DNA from 3 places in the Neobacillus sp. BF23-41 genome. Region 2 is predicted to be linked to each of the others. Evidence: predicted binding sites of a transcription regulator. Region 2 holds the regulator's gene; each other region holds the start of a gene.
The links. The regulator LexA, encoded in region 2, represses DNA repair genes until DNA is damaged. The targets are predictions, from matches to a motif close to CGAACATATGTTCG.
Positions count from the first base shown of each region.

Region 1: the regulator LexA is predicted to act here: its motif matches at 3,038-3,051, upstream of uvrB (excinuclease ABC subunit UvrB).
Region 3: the regulator LexA is predicted to act here: its motif matches at 2,008-2,021, upstream of AB7942_RS28810 (YolD-like family protein).

Region 1 is NZ_JBGBPR010000004.1:273,108-279,372, reverse strand. It holds gene AB7942_RS09470 (cation diffusion facilitator family transporter) at 1-496, shown strand, start outside; partial or broken gene AB7942_RS09465 (sulfite exporter TauE/SafE family protein) at 518-604, shown strand; gene AB7942_RS09460 (YhdT family protein) at 893-1,177, shown strand; gene panF (sodium/pantothenate symporter) at 1,174-2,625, shown strand; gene AB7942_RS09450 (CsbA family protein) at 2,714-2,971, shown strand; gene uvrB (excinuclease ABC subunit UvrB) at 3,193-5,172, shown strand; gene uvrA (excinuclease ABC subunit UvrA) at 5,180-6,265, shown strand, end outside.
Region 2 is NZ_JBGBPR010000040.1:14,224-20,488, forward strand. It holds gene tkt (transketolase) at 1-1,429, opposite strand, end outside; gene AB7942_RS28160 (DUF896 domain-containing protein) at 1,609-1,839, opposite strand; gene AB7942_RS28165 (YneB family resolvase-like protein) at 1,917-2,564, opposite strand; gene yneA (cell division suppressor protein YneA) at 2,577-2,900, opposite strand; gene lexA (transcriptional repressor LexA) at 3,058-3,681, shown strand; gene AB7942_RS28180 (hypothetical protein) at 4,253-4,507, opposite strand; gene glnA (type I glutamate--ammonia ligase) at 4,866-6,200, opposite strand; gene AB7942_RS28190 (MerR family transcriptional regulator) at 6,237-6,265, opposite strand, start outside.
Region 3 is NZ_JBGBPR010000046.1:8,736-15,000, reverse strand. It holds partial or broken gene AB7942_RS28820 (aldo/keto reductase) at 58-772, opposite strand; gene AB7942_RS28815 (NAD(P)/FAD-dependent oxidoreductase) at 827-1,807, shown strand; gene AB7942_RS28810 (YolD-like family protein) at 2,052-2,390, shown strand; gene AB7942_RS28805 (hypothetical protein) at 2,492-3,430, shown strand; gene AB7942_RS28800 (anti-sigma factor) at 3,904-4,926, opposite strand; gene AB7942_RS28795 (sigma-70 family RNA polymerase sigma factor) at 4,919-5,416, opposite strand; gene AB7942_RS28790 (hypothetical protein) at 5,874-6,083, shown strand.

The DNA of each region.
Region 1 (6,265 bases), on a different contig from region 2:
TTTACTTTTTATGTCAGGAAGAAAAAACGATTTAAATATCCGTGGGGCTTTCATGCACATGGCTGCGGATGCATTAGTTTCACTTGGTGTAGTGATCGCAGGGTTTATAATTCTTTGGTCAGGATGGCAATGGCTTGACCCTCTAGTAAGTCTTTTAATTTCCATTGTCATTCTATTTGGAACTTGGGGATTATTAAAAGAATCCATTAACTTATCACTTGATGCCGTACCAGAAGGCATTGATATTAGTAAAATTAAGGATTACTTAAGTGGTTTACCAACGATTTTGGAAATTCATGACCTGCATGTTTGGGGAATGAGTACGACAGAGGCTGCCCTAACCGTTCATATAATTCGATCTGAAATAGATGATAATGATGAGCTGCTTCAAAAATTAACAAAGGAATTGCATGACCAATTCGGCATTGAACATGCCACTATTCAAATTGAAAAAGGAACTTATAGTTGTTCCTTGCAACCTGAAGGTACAATATAACGACTAAGCCAAAACAGCTGTGAAAATCCATTCGGTTCTTTTATGTTAGGATTTAGTTTTTCACTAGCATTCTGTCCGACTATGTTTCTACTATTCTTTGTTACATTAACTTATTGGTCTTTATAACCCTGATACAAAACAAAAAAACAACGAATGAGAATCGTTGTTTTTTTGTTTTGTAAGTATTTTTAAATAAAGAAGTTTATTACTATTTAGGATTGTTGCATCATTCCCAAATTTACATATGGCATCCCTTATTTTCTAATAGGACGGAAACTTTACGCAAGGGGATAGATTATTATATGATATTTTGATTGTTTTCAATTGGATATTTTTTCATTATTGGTTAAAATAACTTGATGATGTTAGAGAGAATTTTCACCCTGGAGGAATCAAATGAAAAAAAGCAGCAATCCACTGGACAAGCGTTTCAAGATCGCTCACAGAGAAGCCCTAATTGGAATTATTCTTGTTTTGATTAATTTTATCTGGTGGTACGGTTTTGCCTATGGGCTTGGTTCGGCCAAAGTAGAACAATATTCGTACATATATGGTTTGCCAGCATGGTTTTTTTACAGCTGTATTCTTGGCTTTATTGTTATGGTTATACTCGTTATTTTTGCCGTAAGAGTTTTATTCAAGGATGTTCCCTTTGAAGTGGAAGAGGGGGAAAACAAGTGAACTGGGCCGTCATTACACCATTACTTATTTTCTTATTGATTATCTTCGCTGTTGGGATGTGGTCAAACAAATTTGTTATTAAATCCAATTCTTTCTTGGAGGAGTACTTTTTAGGGGAACGTCAAATGGGCGGATTCATCCTGGCAATGACGATGGTTGCGACGTATGGAAGTGCCAGCAGCTTTATCGGAGGACCCGGGGTTGCTTATACGCAAGGATTAGGCTGGGTCCTGCTTGCCATGGCCCAGTTAGCAACCGGTTATTTTACATTAATGGTATTGGGGAAGAAATTTGCGATTATATCCCGTCAGTACAAGGCAATCACCTTAATTGACTTTCTAAAAGAGCGCTATAAAAGTAAAGCGGTTGTGTTATTCTCAGCCGCAAGTATTATCATCTTTCTGTTTTCATCGATGACCGCCCAATGGATTGGCGGAGCACGTTTGGTAGAAAGTTTAACAGGTTTGCCATATACGACTGCTTTATTAATCTTTGCTTTTTCAGTCCTCGTCTTTGTTATTGTAGGAGGCTTTCGTGCGGTTGCGATCACAGACACCATCCAAGGTGTAGTCATGTTCGGGGGAACGTTAATCCTTCTCATTGCAACGATTAAAGCAGGCGGTGGAATCCCGAAGATCATATCCGATTTAGCAGCGGAAAATCCTAATTTAATCAGTCCCTATGGTGCAGAACGTAGTTTAACGCCATCCTTTGTCTCTTCCTTTTGGATTTTAGTAGGAATTGGCGTCGTCGGCTTGCCGCAAATTGCTGTCCGAGCGATGTCTTATAAAAATTCAAAGGCCATGCATAGTGCGATTATTATTGGAACTATTGTCGTCGGTTTTATCATGCTGGGTATGCATCTCATTGGCGTGTTCGCAAGACCGGTTCTGCCAGGTGTGAAAATCGGCGATACTGTTATGCCTTTGTTATCAATGAAAGTACTGCCGCCCTATGCTGCGGGCATCGTTCTCGCTGCACCGATGGCAGCCATCATGTCGACGGTGGACGCTTTATTAATTTTGGTTAGCTCTGCTATTGTAAAAGATGTCTATTTAAATTACATTAAGCCGGATGCAGGGAACGACCTTGTGAAAAAGGTTAGTTTCAGCGTGACGGCGATTATTGGAATTGTAGTCATTATGTTCTCGTTAAGTCCACCTGATTTAATCGTTTGGTTGAATCTGTTTTCTTTTGGGGGACTCGAGTCGGTCTTTATTTGGCCGGTTATTTTAGGATTATATTGGAGTAAGGGCAATAAATACGGAGCAATCACTTCGATGGTTTTAGGGATGGGTTCTTATATTTTATTAGATCAATTTTATCCGAATGCATTTGGGTTTCATACGGTGGTCCTCCCTATTCTGCTTTCTCTCCTGGGATTCGTGGTAACTAGTTTATTTACACAGCAAAACGAAGGTATGATCAATGTTAGAATGGAAAAATAAGCCAAGGTGCTTCGAAAGGCAGTTCATGTATCATTTTTGTTGCAATTATGTGCAATAATTTCTAGAATGAATTAACAGAGATTAATGTATGAATGAGGTGTACTCATTGGAAACCGTTATTCGATATTTTTCAGCACTTATTCTTCCAGGGCTGCTGGTTTTGCTTTTTACAAGGGTTACTTACAACCGGGTCATCGGGCTAATTTTAACCGTTGCCCTGATTGCTACTTCTGTATATAAAGGGTATACCAATACATTTATGCTCATCGTAGTGGATGCCTTTTCGTTAACAGCAGGGTTTTGGATGGCTGAAAAAATGAAGCAGAGGGTCATTAATAAGAGTTAATACATTCGAAGTTTTAGTGAGTCTGTCAGGAAAATGGCAGGCTTTTTGTGTTGGAATTTTAAAAAACGAATATTCGTTCGCATATTATTGGTTTGTTTTTAGGGGAATGTGGTAAAATGTTAATATGAATTTTAGTGGATACACTTGAAAGCAACCATCCCGGTCCATCAACAAGGTACATATGCTGAAAAGTGATTGATATTTCGGGAGGGGGAATATTTGTGAAAGACCAATTTGAATTAGTTTCAAAGTACTCGCCACAAGGGGATCAGCCCGAGGCAATCAGACAATTAGTCGAGGGTATTCGAAACAATAAACGCCAGCAGACGCTGCTTGGCGCTACAGGTACGGGTAAAACATTTACGATTTCCAACGTGATTAAAGAAGTAAATAAACCTACCCTTGTCATCGCCCACAACAAAACACTAGCTGGACAGCTCTACAGTGAGTTTAAAGAATTTTTCCCAAACAACGCAGTCGAGTATTTTGTCAGTTATTATGATTACTTTCAGCCAGAGGCTTACGTCCCACAGACCGATACCTTCATTGAAAAAGATGCTAGTATCAACGATGAAATTGATAAACTGCGGCACTCAGCGACATCTTCCCTATTCGAACGGAAAGATGTGATTGTGATTGCGTCTGTTTCCTGTATTTATGGATTAGGTTCTCCTGAAGAATATAGTGAAATGGTGTTATCGCTCAGAACGGGAATGGAAGTGGAACGCAATCAACTATTGCGCCGATTAGTCGATATCCAATACGATCGAAACGATATCGATTTCAAGCGCGGAACTTTCCGTGTCCGTGGCGATGTTGTTGAGATTTTCCCTGTTTCTCGTGATGAGCACTGCATGCGTGTCGAGTTTTTTGGTGATGAAATTGATCGGATTCGAGAGGTCGATGCATTAACCGGAGAAATCATTGGGGAACGAGAACATGTAGCGATTTTTCCAGCATCCCACTTCGTTACAAGGGAAGAAAAGCTGAAAATAGCGATTGAAAATATTGAAAAAGAACTGGAAGGTCGTCTGGAAGAACTGCGAGATGATAATAAATTGCTCGAAGCACAGCGACTTGAACAGCGGACCCGCTATGACCTGGAAATGATGCGTGAAATGGGTTTTTGCTCAGGGATTGAAAATTACTCGCGCCATTTAACCTTAAGGGATGCGGGCTCGACACCTTATACACTGCTTGATTATTTTCCAAAGGACTTTTTGATGGTGATTGATGAGTCGCATGTTACCTTACCGCAAGTGAGAGGGATGTTTAATGGGGATAAAGCGCGGAAACAAGTGCTTGTTGATCATGGCTTCCGTCTGCCATCGGCGCTTGATAACCGGCCGTTAATGTTTGATGAGTTCGAAAAGCATATCCAGAATATCATTTTTGTTTCGGCTACACCTGGACCATACGAGCTTGAGCATACGCCGGAAATGGTTTCGCAGATTATCCGCCCGACAGGACTTTTGGATCCAACACTTGAGGTCCGTCCAATTGAGGGGCAAATCGATGACTTGATTGGTGAAATTCACGAACGGGTTAGGAAAAATGAACGTGTCCTGGTTACCACTTTAACGAAAAAAATGTCCGAGGACCTAACCGATTATCTAAAGGAAATCGGTATCAAAGTTCAATATTTACATTCGGAGGTTAAGACACTCGAACGGATTGAAATTATCCGAGAACTGCGTCTCGGCAAATATGACGTTCTCATCGGAATTAACCTGCTCCGAGAAGGACTGGATATACCAGAGGTTTCGCTCATCGCAATTCTGGATGCCGACAAGGAAGGATTCCTTCGTTCCGAACGGTCGTTAATCCAAACGATTGGCCGTGCCGCCCGGAATGCCCATGGACACGTCATCATGTATGCAGACAAAATCACAAACTCGATGGAATTAGCAATAAGTGAAACGAAACGCCGTCGTGCCATTCAGGAAGAATATAATCGCAAGCATGGAATCACGCCAATGACGATTCAGAAAGATATTCGCGATGTCATCCGTGCCACCCATGCAGCAGAAGATCAGGAAGATTACAAACCAGCGGCATCATTTAGTAAAATGTCGAAGAAAGAAAAAGAAAAACTAATTGCCACGATGGAAAAAGAAATGAAGGTCGAAGCCAAGGCGCTAAATTTTGAACGCGCAGCTGAGCTTCGTGATTTAATATTGGAACTTAAGGCGGAAGGATGACGTTACAATGGCAATGGAAAAACTGATTGTGAAAGGCGCCAGAGCCCACAATTTGAAAAATATAGATGTCACCATTCCGAGAGATAAGCTTGTTGTACTGACGGGACTTTCCGGCTCAGGAAAGTCCTCGCTTGCCTTTGATACGATTTATGCAGAAGGACAAAGGCGCTATGTCGAATCCCTGTCTGCCTATGCGCGGCAATTCCTTGGACAGTTGGATAAACCGGATGTGGATGCGATTGAGGGTCTCTCTCCGGCCATCTCCATCGATCAAAAAACAACAAGCCGGAACCCTCGTTCAACGGTCGGTACGGTGACAGAAATCTATGATTATTTACGGTTATTATTTGCGAGGGTCGGACACCCAACCTGTCCGATTCATGGAATTGAAATTTCCTCGCAAACGATTGAGCAAATGGTCGACCGTATTTTAGAATACCCGGAACGGACCAAAATGCAAATCCTTGCCCCTGTTATTTCAGGCCGTAAAGGATCACATGTGAAGGTGTTCGAGGATATCAAGAAACAAGGATTTGTCCGTGTCCGTGTGGATGGGGAAATGATTGACCTTGGTGATGATATCGAACTTGAAAAAAACAAAAAGCATTCGATTGAGGTTATTATCGACCGGATCGTTGTCAAGGAAGGGGTATCGGCAAGGATTGCCGATTCACTCGAGACAGCGCTGAAACTGGGCGAAGGTAAGGTTATTGTTGACGTTATCGGACAAGAAGAACTGTTATTTAGTGAAAATCATGCCTGTCCGCACTGTGGTTTTTCAATTGGAGAACTAGAACCGCGGATGTTTTCCTTCAACAGTCCGTTTGGCGCCTGCTCAGAATGTGATGGGCTTGGCTCTAAGCTTGAAGTCGATCTCGATCTGGTTATTCCTAATCGTGATTTGACACTAAAAGAGCATGCGATTGCCCCGTGGGAGCCAACAAGTTCTCAATATTATCCGCAGTTGCTTGAGGCCGTATGCAATCATTTCGGTGTGGATATGAATACTCCTGTTAAGGAAATCCCTGAACACTTGTTGGAAAAAGTCCTCTATGGGGGTGGGCGTGAAAAGATTTATTTCCGCTATGAAAAT
Region 2 (6,265 bases):
CTGGCTCATGTGTTGGTCCATCTTCCCCTACAGCAATACTGTCATGGGTAAAGACATAAGTGACAGGTAATCCCATTAAAGCTGCTAGACGAATGGCAGGACGCAAGTAGTCAGAGAAGACAAAGAATGTTCCACCAAATACTTTTACGCCGCCATGAAGAGCAATACCATTCATTGCCGCACCCATCGCAAATTCACGCACACCAAACCAGATATTGCGGCCTTCATACGAACCAGGCATAAAGTCTTTTGTATCTTTAATCATTGTTTTATTCGAACCAGCAAGGTCTGCGGATCCACCGATAAAAATAGGTAGATTCTTAGCAATACCATTTAATACTTCCCCTGAAGAAGCACGGCTTGCCAGGCTTTTCCCTTCAGGGTATACAGGGATATCTTTATCCCATCCTTCAGGAAGTTCATTATTTAATGCTTGTTCAAGCTGAGTAGCTAATTCAGGGTACTCTTTTTTATATTGAGCGAACAAATCATTCCACTCTTTTTCCTTTTTCTCACCATTTTCAACGATAAGTTTCTGGAAGTTATCATAGACTTCTTGCGGCACATGGAAATCTTCTTCAAATGTCCATTTATAAGCCTCTTTTGTAAGTTTTAATTCATTCGCTCCAAGTGGTGAACCATGAACACCTGAAGTTCCCGCACGGTTTGGTGAACCGTATCCAATTACTGTTCTTACTTCAATCATCGTTGGTCTGTCTAGATCGTTTCTAGCTTCTTCAAGAGCTTTTGCAATTTCTTCTAAATTATTGCCGTCTTCCACACGAACATATTGCCATCCGTATGATAGGAAGCGATCTTTGACACTTTCTGAGAACGACTTATCTAAGTCTCCATCAAGTGAGATATCGTTTGAATCGTAAAGGACTACCAATCGCCCTAATTTCAAGTGTCCTGCTAGCGACGCTGCCTCAGCAGATACACCCTCCATCAAATCTCCATCTCCACAGATACTGTATGTAAAATGGTTCACAAGTTCATATTTATCTTTATTATAAACACTTGCAACATGGCGTTCTGCCATTGCCATTCCTACTGCCATTGCAATCCCCTGTCCAAGTGGACCAGTAGTTGCTTCTACACCTTCAGTGTGGCCATACTCTGGGTGTCCAGGCGTTTTAGAGCCCCATTGGCGAAATTGCTTTAAGTCATCCATTGTTAAGTTGAAACCAGACAAGTGAAGCATGCTGTATAACAACGCTGAACCATGACCTGCTGACAAGACAAAACGATCACGGTTAAACCACTGTGGATTCTTTGGATTTTGGTTCAAGAAACGCGTCCATAAAGTATAGGTCATTGGCGCTGCACCCATCGGCATTCCTGGATGTCCTGAGTTTGCTTTTTCGATCGCATCAATGGAAAGCGTTCGAATGGAGGTAACAGATAAATCATCAATAGTATTAAACATGAATTACATCCTTTCCTAATCACAAGGTTACTAAATACATTTTCAATTTTATATCGCTACCGTTTTTTATTCAACAAATAGCATAATAATAAGAAACAAAAGTCACTATTTTTTTTATTTTTACACAAAAATAGTCAGTATATGTAAAATAGGAATACAAAAAATGTATTCCTGAACTTTTAGTGCAGTGTATTTTTTTTCCTAGCCTTGATTTTTTCCGGTGTAACGTCATTTCCTTCCGGATCAATAAACTTGGTGTTGGTAAGGGTATCAAGCATATTCGAACGAAAAGTAGCCAAATATTCACTTCTTAATTTAGTTTGCTCTTTCGCTTCTGTTTCAGTCAATCCCGTTGCTTTTGCTTTTCGTGCCAGCTCATTAATTCTAGCCATCTTTTCTTTTGAAAGCATTCAAAGACCTTCCTTTCAAACTATTTACATGACACCTGATTTTACTAAAAAAAAAACCTAATGACAAGGCAAAAGGTCTACTCTTCTTGTGATTCAATATATTCCTGGAATCTTCTATGAACAGTGGCTTTAGAAATGTTATAGCCAAAACCTCTAAGTGTAGCAGCTATTTCTGAAAAAATTAATCCATTTTTTCTTAACCGGACAATTTCTCCAATTGGAACTTCAATTTTCTCGCGTCCAGAGGATTCTCCGAGATTTTTTAAGTTTTTTTCTGGTTTATATCCATTCTGGACTGCTCGCTTCATTCCACGTTTGATTTTTGCATTATGTAGTTTTCGTTGGTACTCTTCAACCATACTTACGATGTTCAAAACCATGGAATCCGATTCTGAAAGCTGTAATTCTCCACTATGGGAGATACTATAAAGTTTAATATTTTCTTTTAATATGCAATGCAAGAGTGCAATTTTGGCGTTACCTCTACCGAGTCGTGTTTCATCCTGAATTAAGAGGGCTTGTACCTGCTTATCTCTAATTCGTTCTAATAATTGAAAAATCCCCTCACGATTGAAATCATAACCACTAGCCTTTTCTTTAATTACCCTATCAATCTCAAAGTGATAGGTGTTAGCTAGTTGCGTTAATTCCTCTTCCTGGCGCTTTAACGAAGATTCTTGTGTTTCCTTATTTGTGCTGACACGGCAGTATATAATTGCTTTCATAAAAATTCCTTTCTATTCACCAACGGCGCTTGCAAATTCATTCGTAGATGAGACTTCTTTACTCACCGGAATGATAATTTCTTCACCAGGAAAAATTTGATCATCATCTAATTCATTATGCTTTTTTATCCAAGCAACAAATTCCTTGTTTGATAATGAATGTTGACCCGAGAATTGATCAGAGATTTCCCATAGTGAATCTCCTTCTGTGATTGTAACCTTTAAATAATCCTCTTGCGCGTTCGAATGATGTTGGAATGATAATATGATTGAAAGTGAACAACTTAAAATAATAAGAGTAATAGCATAGGAGTATTTGTTCCATAATTTTTTCATAAATAACACCTCTATAAGAATGTATGTTCGATTTGATATTTTTATTATAAATCGAACGTTTGTTTGTTGTCAACCATATTTTCGAACTTATGTTTGTATAAAAAATGCGAACATGTTATAATAAAGTCAACATTAACCAGGCGAGGTGGATTTTATCATGGCTAAAATATCAAAGAGGCAGCAAGATATCTTAGACTTCATTAAAAGTGAGGTTAAGAGTAAAGGATATCCCCCTTCAGTAAGGGAAATTGGAGAAGCGGTTGGACTCGCATCCAGTTCTACTGTTCACGGACATCTAGCAAGATTGGAAAGCAAAGGACTTATTAGACGGGATCCTACAAAACCAAGAGCAATTGAAATATTAGAAGCAGATGTTGCTGCACATATACCAAGAAATACAGTTGTCAATGTTCCAGTGGTTGGGAAAGTAACGGCAGGACTCCCAATTACAGCGATTGAAAATGTGGAAGAGTATTTTCCGCTTCCAGAAAGTCTTGCACCTGCAGATGAACAAGTTTTCATGTTAGAAATCATGGGTGAGAGTATGATAGAAGCTGGGATTCTAGACGGGGATTATGTAATTGTGAAACAGCAGCCAACCGCTAATAACGGGGATATTGTTGTGGCAATGACCGAGGAAGATGAAGCCACCTGTAAAAGATTTTTCAAGGAAAAAGATTACATACGCCTGCAGCCGGAAAATTCTACAATGGACCCTATTATATTAAGGAATGTTTCGATTTTAGGTAAAGTTATTGGGGTTTACAGACATATTCATTAAGTTTAAGAGAGTTGGCATACACGTGCCGACTCTTTTTTTGTTGTGCTAATCAACTTCAAGCTGAAGAAATTACAGAAGCCGGGATTGAGTGGGGCTACGTGACCGTTCTAGAAGAACCTCTACGAGGTGGGGCACGTAGAGACTGTACGTGACCTTTCCGGAAGAATTCCTACGAGGTGGGGCACCTAGAGTCGGCCTACGACACCTTACCGGAAAAATTCCTACGAGTTGGGGCACGTAGAGGGGTCCTACGTGACCGTTCCAGAAGAATCTCTGCGAGTTGGGACACGTAGAGGCGGTCTACGTGACCGTTCCAGAAGAATTCCTACGAGTTGGGGCACGTAGAGGCGGCCTACGTGACCGTTCCAGAACAATTTCACAGAGTTGGGTCACGTAGAGACGGCCTACGTGACCGGTTCCAGAAGAATCTCTGCGAGTTGGGGCACGTAGAGACGGTCTACGTGACCGTTCCAAAGAAATAGCAATGAGGTCGTTTCCTGTTGTCTCTATGACAGAAGAGCTGCATTATTCAAACTAAAAAGGAGCAGCCATACGCCGCTCCTTTATCTTCCTATTTCGCTATTCTTGCTTGTATTTCAGATAGTTTCACCTTAAAAAGCACTTTATATACTTTCGTGTCCCCTTCATTAAAACTGGAATGTGTAACATACGTTCCTTTAAAGGTCTTGCGCTGTTCATCAAATAGAAAGCATTCCTGACCTTTTGTTCCTGATTCTATCAAACATAAAATAAGATCAGGCTTCTTATACGTCTTTTCTCGTAGTATTTCTTGGGTTAGAGCATTACAAATTTGCAGTTTATACAATTTAGAGCACCTCCCAAATGTTTACAACTTAAGCATATATTATTTAGGATTAAGTAAACCGTAAAAATTGTGAATTTTTAAAGAACATCAAGCACTTCTTCCTTTCTATTCTATTCCTATTAAATTTATTTAGAATGATCGAGGATGCTTAATTGGAAAAGAGCCATCGAAGGTATTGACGACCGAAGTTGTTGAGAAAGAGCAATTCGGGTCGTCAATCGGGCTTATTGGCTACCGTAATTGTTTTAATGGAACAAACCAGGTAGTCAATGGGATAGCATTTCTCACTGAGAGAATCTTAGCAAAGAAGCGCGACATAGAAAAACCCTGACGCTAGGCGCCAGGGCTTTAGATGATATTAATACATGCTCATATATTGATCGCGTTCCCATTGGTGAACGACTGTGCGGAACATATCCCACTCGATTTCTTTTGCTTCAACAAAGTGTTCCATAATGTGCTCGCCAAGACCTGACACAATTACTTCGTCAGATTTTAGTTGATCTAATGCTTGAGCTAATGTTGCAGGAAGATCGACGATACCTTCTTCGATTCTCTCTTCTTTACTCATTACATAGATGTTTCTGTCAACTGGTGCCGGCGGAGTTAACTTGTTTTTAATTCCGTCTAAGCCGGCCTTAAGAAGAACAGCCATTGCAAGGTATGGATTAGCAGATGGATCTACACTTCTTACTTCCACACGTGTACTTAATCCACGAGAAGCAGGAATACGAATTAATGGTGAACGGTTTCTAGCTGACCAAGCCACATAGCATGGTGCTTCATAGCCAGGAACAAGACGCTTATATGAGTTTACAGTTGGGTTTGTTACCGCTGTAAAGGCTGGAGCATGCTTTAGAATTCCAGCGATAAATTGACGAGCATTATCACTCATTTCTAGATCACCAGATGGTTCGTAGAATGAATTAACTCCATTCTTAAACAATGAAAGATTCATGTGCATTCCAGATCCATTGACACCATACAATGGTTTTGGCATGAATGTTGCGTGCAAACCATGTTTACGTGCAATTGTTTTTACAACTAGCTTGAAAGTTTGAATTTGGTCACAAGCTGTTAGTGCATCTGCATATTTAAAGTCGATTTCATGCTGACCTGGTGCAACTTCATGGTGGGAAGCTTCGATTTCAAAGCCCATTTCTTCTAATTCAAGCACGATATCACGGCGGCAGTTTTCGCCAAGATCGATAGGGGCTAAATCAAAATATCCGCCTTTGTCGTTTAGGTCTAATGATGGTTCGCCTTGTTCGTCTAATTTAAATAAGAAGAATTCTGGCTCAGGCCCTAGGTTAAAGCTAGTGAATCCAAGGTCTTCCATTTCTTTTAATACTCTTCTTAAGTTATTACGAGGATCACCTTCAAATGGTTTTCCTTCTGGAGTATAAATATCACAGATTAAGCGGGCAACTTTCCCTTTTTCTGCTGTCCAAGGGAATACAACCCATGTGTTAAGGTCAGGATATAGTAACATATCAGATTCTTCAATACGTACAAAACCTTCAATTGAAGAACCGTCAAACATCATTTTGTTATCAAGTGCTTTTTCTAATTGGCTAATTGGAATCTCCACGTTTTTGATAGTTCCAAGGATGTCTGTGAATTGCAAACGAATAAATTTCACGTTTTCTTCGACCGCTAATCTTTTAATATCTTCTCTTGAATACTTTGCCATTTTCTTACCCCCTATTTTTTAAAAGAAACTTCCACATTAATGAAAGAATCTTGACATATCTCCTT
Region 3 (6,265 bases), on a different contig from region 2:
TATTTTAGTAAAGAACAAAACAAGCTGCCCAATAATAGTAGGCATCCTTTCATTTTGTTATATATAATCATTAATAATCAAATTAAAGCTACGGAGCCCTTTCACCATCTCAGGATCTCTATGTGAAAAGAACAAACTCTCTTTCGTATCTAACGCAGCAATCGTATCCATATCTTCTTGACTTAATTCAAAGTCAAAGATATTAAAGTTTTCGATGATTATTTCCTTATGAACAGACTTTGGAATAACAACGATTCCTCTTTGTGTCAACCAACGTAAAATCACCTGGGCAACGGATTTATTATTCTTTTTGGCTACCGATACTAAAACTTCGTTCCCGAAGATGTTATTTAGGCAGGAGTTACTTCATTATGAATAATCAAATCGTTCAGACGGTCCATCTGGAAGTTACTAACCTCAATCACTCTGATCTTCCTTCTTGGTACAATTCCTTCATAGCACGCCAAGAGCCATATACATCACCTAATGGTTGATGAATTAAATATAAATCCAAATAGTCCAATTGCAGTCTTTCTAGCGATTTTGCAATTGCTTTTTGTGTGCTCTCTTAACCAGCATCCTGAATCCAGAGTTTTGTAGTAATAAACAATTCTTCTCTTGCTACGCCACTACGCTTAATTGCTTTGCAAACGGCTTCCTCGTTTTGATAGGCGGCAGCTGTATCAATTAAACGATAACCTGCCATAATAGCATCATAAACGCTTCAATCACATTCATCAGCGTCTGTAATCTGATAAACTCCGAAGCCCAGTGTCTGGTCGTCTTAATTACAGACTTTTGAATAGTTGAATAAAAGGGTGAAGATATGTCTCATAAAGATTCTTATCAATGCATTATTGTCGGAGGTGGAATTGCTGGGTTGCAGGCTGCAATTCAGCTCGGGCGATACAATCATCAAGTACTTGTGATTGATAAAGGAGAAGGACGTTCCACATTATGTAAATGTTATCATAACGTATTAGGTTGGCCTGATGGTGTTGATGGACAAACGCTTCGTCACTTAGGAAGACAACATGCAGAGAAATATGGAGTAACTTTTAAGGAAGATGAGATTGTAAAAGTAGAAAAACAAGGGGAAAAGTTCAAATTACAAGGAACTTCACTAAATTGCTATGAAAGTAAATGCCTATTATTAGCTACGGGTATAAAAGATCACATCCCATTAGAAATACCTAACTTAAAGGAATGTCTAGGAATATCAATATATATTTGCCCTGATTGTGACGGCTATGAAGTGACAAATAAAAAAGTGATTGTAGCTGGATCAGGTGATCCTGGGGCAAACATGGCTCTAACCCTTACGTACTGGACGAAGGAACTTATTTATATAAATTCAGACGGTAAGAAAATAAGTGAGAGTGTTCAAATGAATTTAGCTGAAAATGGAATTCCAATGATAGTGGACAAAGTTATTGGAGTAGAGACAAATGGTGAAGGACGGTTTACTGCCTTTTTGACAGGAGATGGAAATAAAATAAAAGGAGAACGAGGGTTTCTTGCCTATGGTGGAAATAAAGTAAATACAGATTTGTTAAAACAATTAGGCATTGAACGACTAGAAAATCTACATATCCCAACAAATCCGAGGACGAAGGAAACAAATGTACCAAACGTTTGGGTTGCAGGTGATATCGGTGTTCACTCGGAGCTATTAACAATTGCAATGGGAGAGGGAGCACAAGCAGCGATTTGGATCCATAAACGTATATTAGAACAAAGAAGGGACTCGATTGATAAATTTTTTTCCAATTCTTTTGAGAACACTAATGAAAATAGGGGGATTTGAAGAAAATGTTAAGGAGTTTTTTCATGAAAGAAAAGGCATTATTTTTATCATCATCCTTATAGGTTTGGGAATGATGGCTTACTACGGCGTTGAATAAACCAAAAATCAAGATAGCTTTACCTATTAAACCATTATTGGATTCCAAGCTTTCCTACCTTTAAGACCACGTAAAATTGGTCTTTTTATTTTTATTCACATACAGAACGTTTGTTCGTGTATAATAAGAACGAAGGAGGTGTTCGTAATGACGATAAGAGACCGCGGAAAAGTTAAATGGCAGTTCGCCTTTGGAATGCCGGAGCTAATTAAGGCGCAACGTGATTTATGGCGGGATTCAGAACGTGTTGAAAAACCGTTACTAGACGTTTATGAACTCGAGGAATTCGATCAGCGGATAGCTTACGCAATGGCGTATAAGCTAACGGTGAGGCTTAGCGTATGGTCTGACGGATTCACCACGGAGATTACTGGCGCCGTTAACCGCGTTGATCCGATTACGCATGAACTCCGAATAGATGTAAGGACTGGCGAATATGAACGGGTGGCATTCGAAGATGTGTGCGCAGTTACTGTCGTAGATTAGGTTTTTCTAATTTCAACTAACGGAGCAGGTTAGTGCAAGAAGGGATAAGATGAGAAAGAGGAGAATATGCGTGTAAGAATATTTATTAAGGAGCTGTTTATATGCTTCATATGAATGTAATCAAAAAATTTAAAACCTCTTATCAAATTAAATTTTCGAATGACTATCGTTTTTTATGTCATACAATGGGCAGTAAAACAATTATTTATGATACAAGTTCTTGGGAAAAAATAAAGGAGCTTAGTAAACCTAGTAATCCAGGAGATATTCATTTCTCAGACAATGATGATTATTTATATATAAAAAACACAATCGGTACTGTATGTGTGTATGAAACGGTTGGATTTCAGTTAATCAAAACCATTAAATCGAATAAAAAATATCAACTTGTTGAAGGGGACTTTGCTTTAACTAATACTTCACTCATTATCCTTGATACACTGAAAACGAAAGACGGACATCAACTGGCATTAATCAACATAGAGAAGGGTGAGTTTAGCGTACTAACTCAATTTAAAGATTCAATTACTCTTTTTTATTTTAATCACTTTATCCAGGCTGAAAGTGCCTATTTATTTACTTTGAGTTATGTAAATAATGAAGGTTACCGAGTCGAAAAAATAGTAAAAGTTAAAGAACCAATAAATAAAGAGTCCATTGAAGTATTAGACAACTTAGAAATTCGGAATTGGGATTCCATCATCTTTAACTCTATTCATAACATATATATTGTGGTTCAAGATTATGACATAGTTATACTTGATGGACAGTTTAAAGAAATTTTAAAGAAAGACTGCTTATCAGAACAGGATTATCCTGACCACTTTGGTTATTTTCAACATATGCACCAGTCAAACGATGGTCGATATATTATCCTTACATATAGTGAGACAGTTTTAATCCTGCGATACGATGATTTAGAACCCATTGTAGTTGAAGAAATACAATATGCTTGTTTTGGGGAATTCAGCAACGATGACCGATTTATTCTTATAGGAACGTGGGAGAATGGTTACATCCTTGAAAACACCCTACGTTAGTGTCTTGGGAGAGATGAAGGTCACCGTTCTTCTCTTTTCTAATAATGATTGTGAAATTCTTCACTTAAAGTAACGGGTGCTTATCTTGAATAAGATTTAAGCAATGATCTTCCACAATCAATCGCTATTAACAGGTAGTCACAAAAAAAGGCAACACTTGGCCGCCTTCTTTCCTTGGTATCATGGTTTATAATTAATACTCAATGAAGATATCACCATTAAAAAGGTAAAAATCAACAGAAAGATACAAAGGGAGAGCCCCCATATGGCAAAAAGCCTCGATCTTCTCCTAGTAAATAACCCAATGACACCGAGAAAAAATCCTAAAATTGGAAGCTGAATGATAAAGACTCCCGGAAACACTGAATTTTTTAGTAATAGGGCAACATTTAAACCAGCTAATGAAATGAGAGCAATCAGAAAAGATAAAAATCCTGATATTGTAGGAAGGCTTCTTCCCCCTCCTTTTTTCTTTATTCCCAGTTCCATAGTTTCACTTCCCCCACCTTCATCGCGCGAATTTCTTTGATATCCTGCAGTTTTCTCAATTCTTCCGTGGGACCAGTTATGACGGCACCATAAACCTTAATACCGTGTTGCTCGATATAGGCTAGGCGACTCCTTATAGACAAAGATTTGGCGCGAGCGACTTTTTCAGCAACCGTTTCATTTTTTTTAAGCAATTTTAAAATATCAAGAAAAACCTCCTCATTCGATTCACCATTGGTCTTAAATGGGGACCATGTAGTTGGGTCATACTGTGCAGGGTAGCCTAGCGGCGTAATTGGTACACCGCCGGCGTCTTCTTGTTTGATTTCCATTCCTGTATCAACGGCAAACCAGCGGAGCTCCATATTTTTAGGTAGGCTATTTTTCAAATCCTCTGGTTTCATTAACTTGTTTAGCGAGACATATACCTCAGCGACTGTTCCATCTGGAAGTTTTTTTAATTTATCCCATTCATCTGTTTCAGTATAAGGAATTCTTACTTTAGGGTGTACAATGACCTCCGTTTCCTTGCTAGGGTTTTCAGACAATGGCCGATCTAACAACAAATTCTTCTTTGGAAAACTTGGATGGTTCAACAAGAAGTCAATATCATAGTTTCCAACCTTATAATCTTCTTTACCAATTCTTTTAAAAACATCAAACTTTATATTCATTGAAAAAAAACTAATTTCATCTTCTAAATCCATCTCTTCTAAGCTCATATTTGGTTCAGTAACATAAATCGTCTTTGTTACAACATCAATTAGGTGGTCCGCTCGACCACCAATTGCGTAGTACATATAAGTGGCTAAAGTCATGACAGGAACAATCAATAAAAGAATAGCGAGACTGATCATGATGTTCGATCTTCGTGCCATATTTTTACCTTGATTCACAATCTCTGTTTGGCCTTCTTTTGAGTATGGGTGAAGCCCTCTCACATCATTCAGAGATTCTTTTAGATAATTTTGATAGTCTTCTTCCATTTGTTTTTTTTCATCACTCATCTGACGTCATCCTTTCCTTCACTCTGATCATGACCTTCCTGCGGCCCCGATGTAAATGGCTTTTCAGTGTATTTATTTTCATATCCAATATTTCCGCGGCTTCATTGTAGGTAAGCTGATGTAAATCGCATAGCAGTAAAACATGACTTTCCTGTTCTTTTAACGAATGAATGTCATTTAATAATAATTGAAAACTCTCTTTATCTAGCAGTCTTTTTTCTGGCGTTTCCTTTGAGATGGGCCCACTTTCTTCAAATTGCTCATTAAAGGCCAGGCGCTTATTTTTCCGTTGAAAGTCAATAAAGGCATGGTAGGCCACCTTAAACAGCCATGCTCTGATATTAGAAATTTCATAATCCTCGAGCTGCAAATATGCCCTGTAAAAGGCATCATGCACTAAATCCTCAGCTATAAAATGATCTTTTGAAAGGGAGTAAAGATAGCGATATAAATCATTTACATTTTCTCGATAAGCTTGATCAAGCTCCACTGCCTCTCCCCCTTTCAACCTAACCACGTTTAACGATAACAAAAAGTTGCAATCATGGAAATTTTTTTCTAATAAACGACGTTCATGAAAATTGGAGCGGTGCTCGAAGTTACTTATGAGCAACTATATGAGCACAATATGCTATTAAGCGATGCTTATACAATAAAATGGCGCTTTTCTTTAATGAGAAGGCGTCCTTTTTTAATGAGCTAGATTCTAGAACAATACATTTTAGGGATTGGAATTAATTAGAATGTATAAGAGGTTGTGAAGGTTTTTACTTAAACTATAGGGTACATAAGTTCAAGATGGATCGCTGCGGCGGTCTTTTTGCTTGTTGTACTAACGGAGCAGTTTAGTGGAAGAAGCATTAAGATATTTTTGTTATAATATGGATAAAAGTTGGTAGTGCAGGCTACTGGTTAATTTTAAAAGACTTTATTAAAGGAGGTTCACAATGGAGGTAATTTTAGCAAGTGTGTTTTCAGCTATCATAATATTTATTACAATCTTTTTTATGATGAAGGTATTCATTATCGCCTTTAAGAGGAATGATATATCACTTCGGAAATGCATTATTTTTTCTACTTTTTCAATTGTAATTGGTTTATTAGTGGCAAGCGTTTTACCCTTTGGTTATCAAAAAATAATTGATTACATTAACTAACTTCTTCTTTAAGAAAGTCGTTCCTAATCGAGGTATTTCATAGATTATAAATCAACAATAAAAATTAACACTTAAGCTAACGGGTGCGGTTCTTCAATAGCGAGGGATCGCTTTTTCCTTCTTCAAGTAACGTGGCAGTTTAGTTTAATAAGGCATCACTAGTATCTTTCGAAAAATCTTGC